DNA from 2 places in the Cellulomonas sp. Marseille-Q8402 genome. Region 2 is predicted to be linked to the other one. Evidence: predicted binding sites of a transcription regulator. Region 2 holds the regulator's gene; the other holds the start of a gene.
The links. Region 2 encodes HspR, which represses chaperone genes until heat shock. Its sites were predicted from a motif close to AAGTTGAGTCNNNNNGACTCAACTT; they were not measured.

Region 1: clpB (ATP-dependent chaperone ClpB) is a predicted target of HspR. The motif match lies at 6,835-6,859, and genes of this name have one in related genera.

The regions. Positions count from the first base shown of each region.
Region 1 covers NZ_CBCPLX010000001.1:1,982,422-1,991,464, reverse strand. Annotated here, with positions in the region: gene trmB (tRNA (guanosine(46)-N7)-methyltransferase TrmB) at 1-416, opposite strand, end outside; gene ACWPWW_RS09160 (VOC family protein) at 449-1,225, opposite strand; gene ACWPWW_RS09155 (UDP-glucose dehydrogenase family protein) at 1,433-2,848, opposite strand; gene ACWPWW_RS09150 (glycosyl hydrolase) at 2,911-4,632, opposite strand; gene ACWPWW_RS09145 (glycosyltransferase family 2 protein) at 4,625-6,274, opposite strand; gene clpB (ATP-dependent chaperone ClpB) at 6,940-9,043, shown strand, end outside.
Region 2 covers NZ_CBCPLX010000001.1:2,202,385-2,211,427, forward strand. Annotated here, with positions in the region: gene ACWPWW_RS10155 (AAA family ATPase) at 1-995, shown strand, start outside; gene ACWPWW_RS10160 (hypothetical protein) at 1,092-1,355, opposite strand; gene ACWPWW_RS10165 (hypothetical protein) at 2,984-3,514, opposite strand; gene ACWPWW_RS10170 (heat shock protein transcriptional repressor HspR) at 3,988-4,446, opposite strand; gene ACWPWW_RS10175 (DnaJ C-terminal domain-containing protein) at 4,514-5,521, opposite strand; gene ACWPWW_RS10180 (nucleotide exchange factor GrpE) at 5,595-6,227, opposite strand; gene dnaK (molecular chaperone DnaK) at 6,224-8,086, opposite strand; gene ACWPWW_RS10190 (TetR/AcrR family transcriptional regulator) at 8,397-9,043, opposite strand, start outside.

The DNA.
Region 1 (9,043 bases), 220 kb from region 2:
AGCCCGCCGTCGTCGACCAGCGTCAGCAGGTGCGCGACGCCGGGCAGGTGCACCTCGACGGCGAGGTAGTCCCGGCCCGGGTCGCCGGCGGCCATCGCGGCGGTGGTGTCGCCCATCCCGGAGCCGATCTCCAGCACCAGGGGAGCGATGCGCCCGAACAGGGCCGCGGTGTCGAGGGTGCCGTCCGGTGCCGTGGGCGGCAGCCCGAGCGCCGGGTCGTGGACGGAGAACCCGAACCGCGGCCACAGCCGGTCCAGGGCCTCGGCGCGGCGCGGGCCGAGCGCGGCCTTGCGCGGGTGGAACGTGCGGACCGGCTCCCCGGCGGCCTTCCGGGCGTGCTGGAAGGCGTCGCCGGTGCGCACGGGCCCCGGGCCGTCGTCGGGCGCGGTCGGGGCGGCAGCGGGGTCCTCGGGCACGGCGTCGAGGGTAGTCGCGCGGGGACGCCCGCTCAGCCGGCCGGCGGGCTGCTCGGCTCGTCGGTCGACATCAGCCAGAACCGCTCGCCGAACGCCCCGGTGATCCCGGCGAGCCGGCCGTACGGGGAGTCCTGCGGCGCGAGGAACACCCCGCCGCCCAGCCGCTCGGCGGTCGCGGCGGTGGCGTCGGTGTCGGCGACCGCGAAGTACACCTGCCAGCCCGCGGCCTCGTCGTCGGCCCCGACGCCGCCGACGGACCGGTCGCCGAGCTGGAGCGTGGCGTACGCGAAGCCCGGGGCGCTGAGGTCCTCGACGCCGTAGCCGAACGTGGCGGCGTAGAAGTCCCGTGCCTTCTCGAACGCCCCCGACATGTGCTCGTTCCAGATCATCGAGCCGGGCTCGTTCACGACCTCGGCGCCGAGCGACGTGCCGGCCTGCCAGAGCGCGAACGGCGCCCCCGTCGGGTCGGCGAGCACGGCCATCCGGCCGAACCCCATGACGTCCATCGGCTCGACCAGCGGCGTGGCGCCGGCGGCGACGGCACGCCCGGCCGTCCCCGCGGCGTCCGAGGCGGCGACGAACGTCAGCCAGGCCACCGGGGCGGTGGGGTCGGGCCGGTAGCCGTTCAGGGCCGCGGCGCGCCGCCCGCCGACCAGGCCCTCGCTGTAGAACCCCGTCTCCTCGGAGCCGACGGCGAAGTCCCAGCCGAGCAGGTCGGCGTAGAACCGCCGGCCACGATCCAGGTCCGGCACGGCGAGCTCCGCCCAGCAGGGCGTCCCGTCGGGCCAGGGCTCCTCGCGCACGGTCATGGTGGTCCCCTCACGTCCGGGCGGGCGGCGGTGCCCGCGGGACCCATCAGACCACCGGCCACCGACAGCCGACCAGCACCTCGTCGTGCCCCGTCGTGCCCCGTCGTGCACGGCGTGCCCCGGGCACGACGAAGGGGGCGTCCCAGCGGGCCGGCGCCCCCTCCGCGCGCCGTCCCGCCGGGACGCCCCCGTCCCGTGGCCGCCGTGTCAGGCGGCGGTGCGGCCCAGACCCGCGAACTCCCAGCCGGCCTCGCGCCAGCGGGTGGGGTCCAGCTTGCCGCGCGCGTCGACCACCCGGGCGGTGGCGGCCAGCGGCGCCAGCTTGTCGGCGTCGGCGTTCGCGAACTCGTCCCACTCGGTGAGCACGAGCACGACGTCGGTGCCCTCGACGGCCTCCTCGATGGAGGTCGCGTACGACAGCGTCGGGAAGGACCGGCGCGCGGTGTCGCCGGCCTCGGGGTCGAAGACCGTGACCTGGGCGCCGCGCAGGTGCAGCGCGGCCGCCACGTTCAGGGCCGGCGAGTCGCGGACGTCGTCGGTGTCGGGCTTGAACGCCGCACCGAGGACGCCGATCCGGCGGTTGAGCACCGAGCCGCCGCAGGCCTCGACCGCCATGTCCAGCACGCGCTCGCGCTGGCCCATGTTGATCTCGTCGACCTGCTGCAGCAGCGCGGACGCGCGGTAGGCACCGAGCTCGTTGGCGCGGTGCATGAGGGCGCGGATGTCCTTCGGGAGGCAGCCGCCGCCGAAGCCGAGCCCGGCGTTGAGGAACTGGCGGCCGATGCGCACGTCGTGCCCGAGGGCGTCGGCGAGCACGGTGACGTCGGCGCCGGCGGCCTCGCAGACCGTGGAGATCGCGTTGATGAACGAGATCTTGGTGGCGAGGAACGCGTTGGCGCTGACCTTGACCAGCTCGGCGGTCGGCAGGTCGGTCACGACGACCGGGGTGCCCTCGGCGATCGGGCCGGCGTAGACCTCGCGGAGCGTGGCCTCGGCGCGGTCGCTGGTGCCCCCGATGACGATGCGGTCCGGGTGCAGGGTGTCCTCGACGGCCTTGCCCTCGCGCAGGAACTCCGGGTTCCAGACCAGCTCCGCCGACGTGCCGGCGGGCAGCTCGGGCGCGATCAGCTCGCGGAGCCGGGCCGCGGTGCCGACCGGGACGGTGGACTTGCCGACGATCAGCCCGTCCTTGGTGAGGTTGCGGGCGATGGTGGTCGCCGCGGACTCGACGTACGCCAGGTTGGCGGCGTGGCTGGTCTTCATCTGCGGGGTGCCCACGCAGATGAAGTGCACGTCGCCCCAGGCGGCGGCCGACGCGAGGTCGGTGGTGAACTTCAGGCGGCCGGTGGCCAGGTGCTTCTCGAGCAGCGGGTCGAGCCCGGGCTCGTAGAACGGCACCTTGCCGGCGGCGAGCGCGTCGACCTTGCTCTGGTCGATGTCGGCGCCGAGGACCTCGAAGCCGAGCTCGGCCATGGCGACCGCGTGCGTGGCGCCGAGGTAGCCGGTGCCGTAGACGCTGATCTTGAGCGAGCCGGTGCCCTCGGTCTCCGGGTCGAGGGCCGGGCCGGTGGCGGCCAGGTCGTCGGCGGAGAGGGCGGCGGCGGAGAGGGACGCGTCGTTCATGGGAGTGCTCCTCACGGTGGGGCGCGGGCTGCGGGGGGTGCGGGTCCGGCGGTGCTGCGGGGTCACGGGGTCACCGCCGGGGTCGGGGTCGGCGTGGCGCTGGGCGCCGCGCTCGGGGTGGCGCTGGGCGCGGGCGACGGCGTCGCCGTGGGCTCAGCGGTCGGTGCGGGCGCGGGCGCCGTGGTGGGGGCCGGCTCCGGCGCGGGCTCGGCAGCGGGCGCGGCGAGCGTCGCGGCGGCCGCGGTGCCGAGCACCGACCCGCCGAACCGGCGGGCCGGGTCGGCGATCCCGGCGCGGAACGCCTCGAGGCTGTTGGCCCGCGAGTCGACCCGCCAGTCGTTGGTCGCCAGCTTGCCGTCGACGTAGGTGGTCACCGCGAGGTTGAACCAGGCGAACCCGATCACGTCGTCGTTGGCCCCGGGGTCGAAGCCCTGGAAGAAGGACTGCACCCAGGCCGGCTTGGTGCCGCCGATCTCGGAGGCTCCGACCTCGGCCAGCAGGATCTTCTTGTCCGTGATCGCCCGGAGCTGGTCGAGCGTCCGGCCGTAGGTGTAGTCGAACGTCGAGTTGTTGTCCGTCTTGTACGGCGGGCGCTGGTAGCCGGACACGCCGACCCAGTCGACGTAGCCGTCCCCGGGGTAGAGGTTCGCGAGGAACTCCTGGCTCTGGAACGCGGCCGGCAGGTTGTTGATGATGTTCGGCGCCCAGACCCAGATGACGTACTGGTTGGCGCCGTTCGCCTCGAAGATGTCGTGGACGTGCTGCCACATCTTCACGTAGTCGCCGACGTTGTTGCCGTTGATCGGCTGGCCCGAGGAGGTCTGCTCGGCCCAGGGGTACCAGGTCGAGTTCATCTCGTGGTCCAGGCGGATCGCGAGCGGCAGGCCGGTGGCGGCGATGTCCTGCGCGTACGTGGTGAGGTAGGCGTCGAAGTCGCCCGCGAGGATGCGCGGCAGGCTGTAGGCCGGCTCGTCCACGACGTCGTTCTTCGAGGCGATCGGGCGCGACTCCCAGGTGAGCATCGGCATCAGGTCGCGCTCCCAGGCGCGGGTGACGGCGTTCGCGCGGAACTCCTCGTCCCAGCCGCCGAAGTACCCGACCATGTTCTGCGACTGGCCCACGTCGTTCGCGGCAGCGTCGAACGTGGCCCAGTTGAACGGCGCCTGCTCGGTGTACATGCCGAAGTAGCGGGTGGCCGGGTCGAGCAGCTCGGCCTTGCTCGGCGCCGTCGGCTTGGTCGGCGTCGCCGGGGCGGCGCCCGGGTTGCTGACGACCGGGGTACCCGGGTTGTTCGGGGCGTCGCCCTTGCTGGAGCCGGCGTTCTTGCTGCCCGACCCGGAGCCGGTCGTCGACTTCGAGCCGGAGCGCGAGCTGCTGCCCGACGTGGAGCTGCCCGAGGACTTCTCCTCGGCGTCGGCGGCAGCCTCGGCCGCGGCCTGCGCCTCGCGCTCGGCCTGGGCGGCGGCGCCGTCCGCCTCGCCCTTCTTGCGTGCGGCCTGCTCGTCGGCCAGGACGTCCCGGAGGGCGTCGGCCTGGGAGCGGCTGGTCTGCAGCTGCCCCTCGAGCTCGGCGTTGCGCCGCTGGAGCGCGAGCTCCTGGGCGGTGGGCTCGTCGGCCGCGGCTCCCACGATCGAGGACACGGCCGGGGTGTTCCACACCACGAGGGTGATGGCCAGCAGGGCCACGGCGATGGTCGCGGTCGCGATGCGCGCACGCATGGTCATCCGGCCCATCGTCGGCGCCCACCAGGCCTTGCCGGTGTGCGGGTTCGGTGCGTCAGACATAGAGGAGTGCCTCCAGGGCGAACAGGATCACGGCGATCACGTAGGGGATCGCGGCGAGCGGGTTGAGCCGCTTCCGGGTGGGGGCGGGGGCAGCCGTGCGGGCCTGCCGGCGCGAGCTCTCGGGGAGGGTGGCGAGGGCGGCCTGCCGGTCCGGCGCGGCCAGGTCGGGCGCGGCCAGGACGGCCGCGGGGGCCGGGGCGTTCTGCGGCGCGTCGCCGGCCGCGAGGGCGGCGGGGGAGACGTGCGCGTGCACCGGGGTGCCCGGGTCCGTCGCGTGGTCGCGCTGCGTCGGGAACCCGCCGTGGGCGTCGCGGTCGACGACGTCCACCGGGGCGGTCCCGGTCATGAGGCCCAGCTCGGCCTCGAGGGTCCCCGACTCGTCCTGGCCCGGGTCGCCACCGGCGTAGGCGCCGGCGCGGGTGCCCCAGCCGGAGGCGTGCGCCATCCGGAGGAAGCCCAGCAGGCGGACCGGCATCAGGAAGAAGGTCGACACGATGATGAAGACCGGGAGCCGGAAGAAGTCGCTCGGGACCTCCTGCAGGTGCCGGATCTGGCGGATCGCCATCGACAGCACCGAGGACACGACCATCAGGCCGATGACCCAGAACCAGCCGGCCTGCGCGCCGTACGTCTCCAGCATCGCCTCGTAGAGGTTGACGCCGGTGTGCGTGACCGAGCGGTAGATCCAGCCGGCGATCGTGCCGAAGAGCAGGAACGGCAGCAGGATGTCGGTCAGGAAGAAGATCGACAGGATCGGGGCGTGCCCGAGCATCCAGGGCAGCATCCGCAGGGTGTTGTACTGGCTGCCGCGCGCCCAGCGGAGCTGCTGCTTGAAGAGCTTCTTCACCTGCAGCGGCGCGTCCGTGTAGACCAGGCTCGTGTGCTGGTAGACGGTGCGGTAGCCCTGCTTCAGCGTGAGGTTCGTCAGGGTGCGGTCGTCGGAGACCTCGAGGAACACGCCCATGAACCGCTGGGTCATGAAGTCGTGCATGACCTCCATGAGGATGTGCCGGCGGAACGCGATGGTGCGGCCCGGGAGGCAGCCGACCTGACCGAGCACCGACTGCGCCGGCATCGAGTAGAGCGAGCGCGAGTTCTCGAGCCAGTCGGCCCAGCGGGTGATCCAGGAGCGCTCCGGCTCGAGGATGCGCTGGCGCGTGGTCACGCCGCCGACGTTGGAGTCCTTGAACGGCTTGACCAGCTCGGACAGGGTGCCCGGGGTCCAGACGGTGTCGGAGTCGAGCAGCACGGTGATGTCGTACTTCGACAGCTCGGTGCCGATCTTGACCGCGTTCCGCTTGCCCGGGATCGGGGTGTGCACCCAGCGGACCAGCGGAGCGAACTCGTCGCAGACCGCCTCGAGGTCGGGGTTGCGCTTGCCGTTGATGACGACGATGACCTCGTCGGGGTGCTGCTCGGTGACGCGGGTCAGCACGTCGCGGAACAGGTCGAGCGGCTCGTCCACGACGGGGACGATCACGCTGGTGGACTCGTGGTGCTCGGCCGTCCACGGGCGGTACCGCCGGGACAGGCCCACCTTGAGGAGCCAGAGGGCCCACACGAGGCCGGAGAAGATCGTGAACAGGTACAGCTCGGCGTGGTCGTCGAGCATGTGCCGGATCTGCAGGATGAAGATGAACATCGCTCACCTCGGCGCTGGGACTGGAGGGGGAGCCAGCGGCGACGGTGACGCGGCGGAGGACTTGAGAGGGAGAGCGCCTCCCCGGGAAGACCGGCGGTGGAAGCGCTGTCCGCTATGACTCGACTGACGGCGGACGATGACGGGGTGTCACCCGTTCGAGCGGGCGGCGATGGTCGTGACGGTCGATGCTGTGGGCCGGATGTGTGGCCGACCGGAGTGGTCCAAGAGTGTTGGGCCGAGTCCGCGCGGCGCAACTCCGATCGGGTGAATCGGACACCTTTTGTGAGATGTGCCACACGTTGTCTGTCCGGTTTGACCGTAAATGCGCAGATCACAGCCGTGCAAGTCGGACATGCCGGGAGGTTTCCGGCCCGGGGTCGAGCTGCTGGTCAGATGCGAGATCGCGCATGTCGTGCATGTATCCGGCGCGGGTCGCCGACGTGAACATGGTCACAACGTGTCGTGACAGATGTCAGGGTCATGACGATCTGTGACTCGTCGTGTGACACGCCGCACCGCTCCCGCCCGCTCTCCGTGCGCCCGGCGGCGGTCGACGCGGAGACTTGAGCGGAATAGGCTCAACTTCGTCCGGGTTGTACCGCACGGACCGGTGGGGCACCCGCCGGACGACACGGACACGGACCACGCACCGCACGGAGGGGATGTTGGACGCGAAGCTCACCACCAAGTCGCAGGAGGCCATCGGCGACGCCATCCAGCAGGCGTCGGCCGCCGGCAACCCGCAGCTGGACCCGGCCCACCTGCTGAACGCGCTGCTCGCCCAGGAGGGCGGTGTCGCGAACGGCCTGCTCGACGCGGTCGGCGCCGACCGCGGGGCGCTCGGCCGCGCGGTGCGCGCCGTGCTGGTCAACCTGCCCACCGCGAGCGGCTCGTCGGTCGCGCAGCCCACCGCCTCCCGCGCGACGTCGTCGGCGATCGAGGCGGCCTCGGCCGAGGCGCGGACGCTCGGCGACGACTACGTCTCCACCGAGCACCTGCTGCTGGGCCTGGCCGCCGGGCAGAGCGGCGTCGCCGACGCGCTGCGCGCGCAGGGCGCGTCCCGGGACGCGCTCGCCGCCGCGCTGCCGTCCGTCCGCGGCTCGGCCCGCGTGACCAGCCCCAACCCCGAGGGCACGTACAAGGCGCTCGAGCAGTACGGCGTCGACCTGACCCAGCGCGCGCGCGACGGCCGGCTCGACCCGGTGATCGGCCGCGACGCCGAGATCCGCCGGGTGATCCAGGTGCTGTCCCGCCGCACCAAGAACAACCCCGTGCTGATCGGCGAGCCGGGCGTCGGCAAGACCGCGGTCGTCGAGGGCCTCGCGCAGCGGATCGTCGCCGGCGACGTGCCGGAGTCCCTGCGCGGCAAGCGCCTGGTCTCCCTGGACCTCGCGGCGATGGTCGCAGGCGCGAAGTACCGCGGCGAGTTCGAGGAGCGCCTGAAGGCCGTCCTGGAGGAGATCACCTCGTCCGAGGGCGAGGTCGTCACCTTCATCGACGAGCTGCACACCGTGGTCGGGGCAGGCGCCGGCGGCGAGGGTGCCATGGACGCGGGCAACATGCTCAAGCCGATGCTCGCCCGCGGCGAGCTCCGGCTGGTCGGCGCGACCACGCTCGACGAGTACCGCGAGCGGATCGAGAAGGACCCCGCGCTGGAGCGCCGGTTCCAGCAGGTCTTCGTCGGCGAGCCGTCCGTCGAGGACACCGTCGCGATCCTGCGCGGGCTGAAGGAGCGGTACGAGGCGCACCACAAGGTGACCATCGCCGACGCCGCGCTCGTCGCCGCCGCCGCGCTGTCCGACCGGTACATCACCGGCCGCCAGCTGCCCGACAAGGCCATCGACCTGGTCGACGAGGCCGCGTCCCGGCTGCGCATGGAGCTCGACTCCTCGCCGGTCGAGATCGACGAGCTGCAGCGTGCCGTCACCCGGCTGGAGATGGAGGAGGTCGTGCTGTCCGAGGCGGACGACGTGGCCTCCCGCGAGCGGCTCGAGAAGCTGCGCGCCGACCTGGCCGACCGCCGCGAGGAGCTCGCGGGGCTCACCGCGCGCTGGGAGAAGGAGAAGGCGGGGCACAACCTGGTCGGCGACCTCAAGGCGCGCCTGGACGAGCTGCGGTCGACCGCGGACCGGCTGCTCCGCGAGGGCGACCTGTCCGGTGCCGCGCGCATCCAGTACGGCGAGATCCCGGCCGTCGAGCAGGAGATCGCCGCCGCCGAGGAGCGCGAGCGCGCGTCCGCCGGCGCGGCGCCCTCGGGCGAGGCGCCGATGATCGCCGACAAGGTCGGCCCGGACGAGATCGCCGAGGTCGTCGCGATGTGGACCGGCATCCCCGCCGGCCGGCTGCTGGAGGGGGAGACCGCCAAGCTGCTGCGGATGGAGCAGGTGCTCGGCGAGCGCCTGATCGGGCAGAGCGCCGCCGTCGCGGCCGTGTCCGACGCCGTCCGCCGCTCCCGCGCGGGCATCGCCGACCCCGACCGGCCCACGGGCTCGTTCCTGTTCCTCGGCCCGACCGGTGTCGGCAAGACGGAGCTGGCCAAGGCGCTCGCGGACTTCCTGTTCGACGACGAGCGCGCCATGGTCCGGATCGACATGTCCGAGTACGCCGAGCGGCACTCCGTGGCGCGCCTGATCGGGGCGCCCCCGGGCTACGTCGGCTACGAGGAGGGCGGCCAGCTCACCGAGGCCGTGCGGCGGCGCCCGTACTCCGTGCTGCTGCTCGACGAGGTCGAGAAGGCGCACCCCGAGGTGTTCGACATCCTGCTGCAGG
Region 2 (9,043 bases):
GGCACGCCGGGGCGCCTGTCGCGCTGCTGCAGCGGTCCGCGGCGCCGCAGTTCGGCCAGGAGGCCAAGCTCGAGGCGCTGTCGGCGGACGAGGAGGCCGCGGCAGACCTGCTGACGGTGATCCGGGAGGCGATGATCACGCACTCGGTGCTGCGCGGGCAGGTGGTCAGCTTCACGCCCTCGCCGTACGGCCCGTCCGCGGGCGGCATCACGTTCCTGCCGCGGGTGGCCGTGCCGGCGGAGGACGTCGTGCTGCCCGAGGGCACGCTGGACCGCGTGGAGCGCCAGGTGCTCGGGGTGGCGCGGCACCGCGACCGGCTGCGCGCCGCGGGGCAGCACCTCAAGCGCGGCGTCCTGCTCTACGGCCCGCCCGGGACCGGCAAGACCCACACGGTGCGGCACCTGCTCGGCGCGGATCCCGGGACGACGGCGATCGTGCTCGCCGGCCAGACGCTCGGCCTGGTGCGGCTGGCGACCGAGACCGCGCACGCGCTGCAGCCGGCAGTCGTCGTGCTGGAGGACTGCGACCTGATCTCCGAGGACCGGTCGTTCCAGCAGGGCCCGCAGCCGCTGCTGTTCGAGGTGCTCGACGCGATGGACGGGCTCGGCGGCGACGCCGACGTCGCGTTCCTGCTCACCACCAACCGGGCGGACCTGCTCGAGCGGGCGCTGGCCCAGCGACCGGGCCGGGTGGACCTCGCCGTCGAGATCCCGCTGCCGGACGACGCCGCGCGGCTGCGGCTGTTCCGGCTCTACGCCGACGGGCTGGGTCTGAGCCCGGCGGCGCTCGCCGCGGCCGCGGACCGGACCGCCGGGGTCACGGCGTCGTTCGTCAAGGAGGTGATCCGGCGCGCCGTGCTGCTCGCCGCGGAGGACGGGCGGGACGTCGACGACGCCGCCCTCGCCGCCGCGGTCGAGGAGCTGATGGCCGACGGCCAGCGCATCACCCGCTCGCTCCTCGGCGCCGGCGCGCCGGAGGACACGGGCCCGGCCTGAGCACGTTCGCGCCGCGTCGCCAGCGATTTCTCGCACAGTCCCCTGGGAACGCGGCTGGGCGAGCCAGAATCCGCTGGCGGCGCGGCCGTCAGCCCGTCACGGGACCGTGCAGATCACGTGGGCCGTGACGGTCCACGCACCGTTGCCGGCCGAGTTCTGCTGCGCCTGGACCGTCCACTGCGTCGCGGGACTGCCCACGGGCATCGACTGCGTGACCGCCACCTGCTGCAGCGCCTGCGCGGTGACCTCCGCGCCACCACCCAGCGCCAGGGTCCCGGCCGGGCACGTGGCCGTCGCGGTGGCCCGGGCGCCCGGGCCGGGCACGACCGACCCGGTGGACCGCACCACCTGGGTCGACACGACGCCCGCCGGGCCCTGCGCGCCCTGGGGGCCGGCAGGTCCGGTCTCACCCTGCGGGCCGGCAGGTCCGGTCTCACCCTGCGGGCCGGCGGGACCGGGCTCACCCTGCGGGCCGGCAGGTCCGGGCTCACCCTGCGGGCCGGCGGGACCGGGCTCACCCTGCGGGCCGGCGGGACCCACCTGGCCCGACTCGCCCGGTGCACCCGGTGCACCCGGCTCTCCTTGCGGGCCCACCGGGCCCGAGGGACCGACGGGGCCCGTGTCGCCCCGCGGGCCCACCGCACCCGTGTCCCCCTGCGGGCCCTGCTCGCCGGTCTCGCCGCGGGGTCCGGTCGCGCCGGTCGCGCCCTGCGGACCTGGGGGACCGGCCTCGCCCGGGTCGCCGGGCTCGCCCTGGGGGCCGGTCGCGCCCGGCTCGCCGGTCGCGCCCTGCGGACCTGCGGGGCCCGTCGGACCTCCCGGACCCTGCGGACCCTCGGGGCCGGCCTCGCCCTCCGGGCCTGCCTCGCCCTGCGCTCCGACGGGCCCCGCAGGACCGGACGGACCGGTCTCCCCCGGGGCCCCGGTCGCACCGGTCTCGCCCTGGTCCCCCTGCGGTCCGGCGGCTCCCGTCGCGCCCTGCGGGCCGGCCGTGCCCTCGGGCCCGCTCGGCCCGGCCTCGCCCCGCTCGCCCTGCGGTCCAGCGGCGCCGGTCTCGCCCCGCGGCCCCACGGGTCCTGCCGGACCCTCGGGTCCAGCGGGACCGGCGGAGCCGGTCTCGCCCTGGGCCCCGGTCTCCCCGGTCGGGCCTGCGGTCCCGTCCGCACCGTCGGCCCCGGTCGCACCCGTCATGCCCTGGGGCCCTGCGGGACCGGCCTGGCCCTCGGGACCGGCCGCTCCGGTCGCACCCTGCGGACCGACGGGGCCGGCCGGGCCTCCCGGACCCGGCGCGCCCTCCGGACCTGCCTCGCCCTGTGCGCCGACGGGGCCCGCAGGACCGGCCGGTCCGGACGGACCGACCTCGCCCTGCGGCCCGGCGGCACCGACCTCGCCCTGCTCGCCCTGCGCTCCGGTGGCACCCGCCTCGCCCTGCGGCCCCACGGGTCCTGCCGGTCCCTCGGGTCCGGCAGGGCCGAGAGCGCCGGTCTCACCCTGGGCCCCGGTCTCGCCGGTCGGGCCCGTGGCCCCGGTCTCACCCTCCTGGCCCTGGGGACCCGTCTCCCCCTGCGGGCCCGCCGGGCCGGCAGGCCCGGCCTCGCCCTGTGCACCTGCCTCCCCCCGCGGTCCGGAGGGACCCGCGGGACCCGCGGCGCCGTCGTCGCCGGGTGCGCCCGCCTCGCCCTGCGCACCGGCCTCGCCCGCTGCACCAGCCTCGCCGGTCTCGCCCTGCGGCCCCACGGGACCGGCGGCGCCGGTCGGCCCGCCGGGGCCGAGAACGCCCCGCGACCCCGTCGCCCCGGGCTCTCCCGCCTGCGGCTCCGTGGTCGTCCTCGCGCCGGTCCCCGCCCCGAGGCCTGCCGGTCCGGCGACCGCTGCGGGCCGCGCCGGGTCGGGCCACGGAGAGACCGGCCCGGCCGCCCCTGCGCCAGGTGCGGACAGCAGCAGGCCGCCCAGCACGAGGGGTGCGACGACCGGCAGCGCGCGCCGCATCACTGCTCCTGCGGCACGACGGGGCGGACGGACCCGCCGTTCGTCAGCTCGAGGGCATGGCCCTCGGCCGGGGAGTAGACCTCGACCTGGAACGTCGAGCCGGGGAACGCGAAGTACACGCTCGACGGCGCCGACTCCGGCGCGAAGATCAGCGCCCCCGAGGCCGCGACGGTCGTGCCCGCGCCGTCGAGCGCCTGCAGGCTGGCGTAGCCGTCGACGTCGGGGTAGGTCGCGACCGTGAGCGCGGGCTCGTCGGTGCCGGCGGCGGCGCCCGCCGGGAGGTAACGCACGTACGTGGCGGCGCTGCCCGCCGTGACCTCGATGCTGTGGTCGGCGACCTCCCCGGCCCAGTAGACGAGCCCGCGGGAGCCGGCGAACGTCACGAGCTCGGCAGGGGTGACGAGCGTCGGGACGCCCTCGGCGACGGCCGTCGCCGAGGGCGTCCCGGTGGCGGCGGCCGTGGGCGGCGAGTCGTCCGTGCACCCGGCGAGGCCGGTCACGGCCGCGATCAGGAGGAGGGCGGCGGTCACAGGACGGAACCGGGTCCGTCGCGGTCGGACTTCGGGCACGAGCACCTCCGGGCACGGTGGTCCGGCTCCTCGCGGGAGGGAGAGCCGGGACGGGGACGCCGACGACGCCGTCGGTGCGACCGCCGTCTGCGTCAGCCAGCGTCGAGCACCGAGCTCCACGCAGTCGCGGTCGACACCCGGCTCTGAGTGCAGCACGGGTCCGGACAGGGGGATCCTGCGGGTCAGCGCCCCGTCGGTGAGTGGCGACCCGCGACGACCTGAGTGGTCACCTCACGCGACGGTCGACCCGGCCCGGCCCGCACCGCCCACGCATTCTCGCGACCCCTACCGGGATATCGGTGGGCGGAGCGAGAATCCGCGGGCGATGGCTGCGCGTCCCGCGGGCGCACCCGCTCAGCGGGTCGGGTGGGCGAGCGCGCGCGGCGGACCCAGCTCAGCGGGTCGGACAGGCGCGCCCACGCGGCGGACGCAGCTCAGCGGCCGCCGGGTCGCCAGAGCACGATCGCGCCGCGGGCGCCGACGGCGCGGGGGTCCTCGCCCGGCGTCTCCGCGGGCGCGCCGGTGCGCCGCCGCTGGCCGCGGCCCAGCGGGCCCATCGCGACCACGTCGCCCGACGGGTGGGCGGTGAACACCCGGCTGCCGGGCTGGGCCAGGGCGCGCAGGTACTCGACCTGGCGGCTGAGGCGCTCGACCTCGGACTCGAGCTCGAGGATGCGCTTGATGCCGGCCAGGTTGACGCCCTCCTCCTGGGAGAGCCGCTGCACCTCGCGCAGCGTGGCGATGTCGCGCAGGGAGTAGCGGCGGCCACGCCCGCGGGTGCGGCCGGGCTGCACGAGGCCGAGCCGGTCGTACTGCCGCAGGGTCTGCGGGTGCATGCCCGCGAGCTCGGCGGCGACCGAGATCACGTAGAGCTGGGCGTCGTCGGACGCCATCACGACCACCTCCCGTCGGGTCGCGGCGCGGCGGGACGGGTGCACCCCGTCCCGCCGGCCGGCTCGATCACTCCTTGGCTCGGGCGAGCAGGTCGGCGCGCGGGTCCTCACCGGACGTCGCGATGCCGAACGCCTGCACGGCCTCCTTGGCGGCGGCGCTGAGCCGCTGCGGGACGACCACCTGCACCGTGACCAGCAGGTCACCGGCGCCGTCCGGTCCCGGGACGCCGCGGCCCTTGACCCGCAGGGTGCGCCCCGACGGCGTTCCCGCGGGGACCTTCAGCCGGACGGTGCTGCCGTCCAGCGTCGGCACGGTGACCTCGGCGCCCAGCGCGGCCTCGTCGAACGCGACCGGCAGCGTCAGGCGCAGGTTGGTGCCGTCGAGCGCGAACACCGGGTGCGGCGTCACGCGGACGGTCACCTCGAGGTCGCCGGCGGGTGCGCCGTGCTCGCCCGGGCGGCCCTTGCCGCGCAGCCGGATCTTCTGCCCGTCCCGCACGCCGGCGGGGATGCGCGCCTTGACGGTGCGCCCCTCCACGCCGAGCTGCACGGTCGAGCCCTCGACGGCCTGCCGGAACGGCAGCGTGGTGACCGCCGACAGGTCCGCGCCCCGGCGGGCGGTGCGGGTCTGGCCGAAGCCGCCTCCGCCGAACAGCCCGCCGAGGATGTCCTCGAAGCCGCCGCCACCACCGGTGGAGCCGGCACCGCCCTGCGGGAACCGCACGCGGCTGCCTGCCCCGCCGGCGCCGGTGAACACGCCGCCGAACAGGTCCTCGAACCCGCCGTTGGCGCCACCCGCGCCACCGGGCCCGCCGGTGCCGGCGCGGAACCGCGCCCCGCCGGCCATGGCCCGCAGCTGGTCGTACTGCTGCCGCTGCTCGGGGTCGGACAGCACGGCGTAGGCCTCGCCGACCTCCTTGAACTTGGCCTCCGCGACCGCGTCGCCCGGGTTGTGGTCCGGGTGCATGGTGCGGGCCAGCTTGCGGTACGCCTTCTTGATGGCTGCGGCGTCGGCGTCCTTGAGGACGCCGAGCACGGCGTAGAAGTCCTTCTCCAGCCAGTCCTGACCGCTCACGACGCCTCCTTCCGTCCTTCTTCCGAAGGGAACCCGGTCGCGTCAGTCCGCGACCGGGTCCCCATCCTGCTCGTCACGCCTCCGGGTCGACGACCGCCACCCGGGCGGCACGCACGATGCGCTCGCCCATCCGGTAGCCGGGCTGCAGCACCTGCTGCACCGTCGGCTCGGACACGTCGGCCGAGTGGCCGTGCATCAGCGCCTCGTGCACCTGCGGGTCGAACGGCTCGCCGGCCGCGCCGTACCGCTCGATGCCGAACCGGCCGAGGGTCGCCTCGAGCTTCTCGGCGATCGACGCGAACGGGCCGACCAGGTCACCGTGCTGGCGGGCCAGCTCGATGTCGTCGAGGACGCTGATCAGCGCCTCGGCGACCGAGGCGACGCCCTGGTCACGGGCGCCGAGGGCCTCGGCCTTCGACCGCTTCACGTACGCCGAGTACTGCTGCTCGAGGTTGTAGTAGTCGGCGTTGCGCCGCTGCAGCTCCTCGAGCCGCTCGGCCGCCAGCTTCTGCACCTCGACGAGGCCCTCCAGCACGACGGCCTCCTCAGCGGCGGACGCCGCCTGCTCGGCCTCGGCCAGCACCTGCTCCTCGGGCGTCGGCTCGCGCAGCTCGCCCGTCTCCGGGTCGATGCGGCGCTTGTCGGTCACGCGAGGCTGCTCCTCCGGGTCCGGGCCGCCGGTCCCCTGCGTCGGGTCGTCGCTCACTTCTTGTCACCCTCGTCGTCGACGATCTCGGCGTCCACCACGTCGTCGTCCTGGGGGGCGGAGGCACCCTCGGCCGGCTGCTCGCCGGCCGCGCCCTCGGGCGCCTGCTGGTTGGCCGAGTACAGCGCCTCGCCGATCTTCTGGCTGGCGGTGACCAGGGCCGTCTGCTTCGCGGTGACCTCGGCCAGGTCGTCGCCCTCGAGCGCCTTCTTCAGGTCGTCGACGGCGGAGCGGACCTCGGTCTTGACGTCGTCGGACAGCTTGTCGTCGTTGTCGGTCAGCAGCTTCTCCGTGGAGTAGACCAGCTGCTCGGCGGAGTTGCGGGTCTCCGCCTCCTCACGACGCTGCTTGTCCTCGGCGGCGTGCGCCTCGGCCTCCTTGACCATGCGGTCGATCTCGTCCTTCGGCAGGCCGGAACCGCCGGAGATCGTCATCGACTGCTCCTTGCCCGTGCCGCGGTCCTTGGCGGACACGTGCACGATGCCGTTCGCGTCGATGTCGAAGGTGACCTCGACCTGCGGGACGCCGCGCGGGGCCGGCGCGATGCCGGTCAGCTCGAACGTGCCCAGCGGCTTGTTGTCCCGCGCGAACTCGCGCTCGCCCTGGAACACCTGGATCAGCACCGACGGCTGGTTGTCCTCGGCCGTCGAGAAGATCTCGCTGCGCTTGGTCGGGATCGCGGTGTTGCGCTCGATGAGCTTGGTCATCACGCCGCCCTTGGTCTCGATGCCCAGCGACAGCGGGGTCACGTCGATCAGGAGGACGTCCTTGCGGTCACCCTTGATGACACCGGCCTGCAGCGCGGCGCCGACGGCGACGACCTCGTCCGGGTTGACGCCCTTGTTGGGCTCCTTGCCGCCGGTGAGCTCGCGCACCAGGTCGGCGACGGCCGGCATGCGGGTCGAGCCGCCGACGAGCACCACGTGGTCGATGTCCGACAGCTGGATGCCCGCGTCGCGGATGACCGCGTGGAACGGCGCCTTGGTGCGCTCGAGCAGGTCGGCCGTCATCTGCTGGAACTGCGCCCGGGTGAGCTTCTCGTCCAGGTGGATCGGGCCGTTCTCGGACATCGACAGGTACTGCAGGCTGAGGTTGGTGCTGGTCGCGGACGACAGCTCCTTCTTGGCCTGCTCCGCCGCCTCGCGCAGCCGCTGCAGCGCGATCTTGTCCTTGGCGAGGTCGACGCCGGTCGAGTTCTTCACCTGGCCGACCAGCCACTCGACGATCCGGTTGTCCCAGTCGTCGCCGCCGAGGCGGTTGTCGCCGGAGGTCGCGCGGACCTCGATCGTCGAGAAGTCGTCGTCCTTGCCCACCTCGAGCAGGGAGACGTCGAACGTGCCGCCACCGAGGTCGAAGACGAGGATGAGCTCGTCCTCCTTGCCGCGCTCCAGGCCGTAGGCCAGGGCGGCCGCGGTCGGCTCGTTCACGATGCGCAGGACGTTGAGGCCGGCGATCTGGCCGGCGTCCTTGGTCGCCTGGCGCTCGGCGTCGTTGAAGTACGCCGGGACGGTGATGACCGCGTCCGTGACGGGCTCGCCCAGGTACTCCTCGGCGTCGCGCTTCAGCTTGCCGAGCACGCGCGCGGAGATCTCCTGCGCGGTGTACTTCTTGTCATCGATCTCGGTGGTCCAGTCCGTGCCGATGTGGCGCTTGACGGACGCGATGGTCCGGTCGACGTTGGTGACCGCCTGGCGCTTGGCGACCTCACCGACGAGGACCTCGCCGGTCTTGGAGAAGGCGACGACCGAGGGGGTCGTGCGCGCGCCCTCCGCGTTGGCGATGACGGTGGGCTCCCCGCCCTCGAGGACGGCGACCACGGAGTTCGTGGTGCCCAGGTCGATGCCGACTGCTCGTGCCATGTCTGTGCTCCTTCGTCGTGCTGCGTGGTCCGGCGTCCGGGGCCGCCCCGGGACTGGGACGGCGGCGCCTTGAGCCTGCTGCGCTCAAGTCTGCGTCGGCGGTCGCTGGTTGGCAACTCCGCGGCGTCGAACTTGAGTCTGCTTGGCTCAACTACGGACCAGCGCCGCACATTCCCGGCCGCGGCCGGGACCTCACGCACCCGAGCTCGAGGGCGGCCCCTGCCGGCGGTCCGGGTCGAGGTCGGTGCTCACCGCGAGCAGGCCGACACGTCCCCGGACCCGCTGACCACCACCTCGGCGGCCCGACCCGCTAGGAGTGCCCTCCGACCTGGAGCCGGATCCCGGCGAGCAGCAGGTCGAGGCCCGCCCGGAACTGCTCGGCGTCGTCGTGCGCGGCGAACTCCTCGGCGACGTGGTGCAGGAAGGGGAAGTCGTCCTCGTCCAGGGCGAGGAGCCCCGCGCGGAACGTGGCGACGAACTCGTCGCGCTCGACCCGGCCGTCGCGCACCTCCGGCGGCGGGTCCTGACCCCGGTCGGCCGCGACGCCCACGACGTACGCCATGATCGCCGCCACCCCGTCGAACCGCTGCCGCGGCGTCAGGTCGAGCCGCATCAACTGCTGGCCCATCCGGTCGTAGAGCGTCAGCCCGTTGACCTGGGTGCCGGAGTCCTGCAGGAAGTACGCGCCGAGCCACGGCCGGTCCACCGTCGCCGCGTAGAACTCGATCGCCAGCTCGCGCAGCTCCGCGATCGGGTCGTCACCGGTGCCGAGGTGCGCGGTCCGGGCGACGACGTCGGCGAGCACGTGGTCCGCCGCGCGCTCGAGCAGCTCCTCCTTGCTCGACACGTACCAGTAGATGCTCCCGACGCCGCCGCCGAGGCGCGCCGCGAGCGCGCGGAACGTCAGGCCGGGCTCCCCCGCCTCGTCCAGCAGCGCCACGGCCTCCGCGACGACGG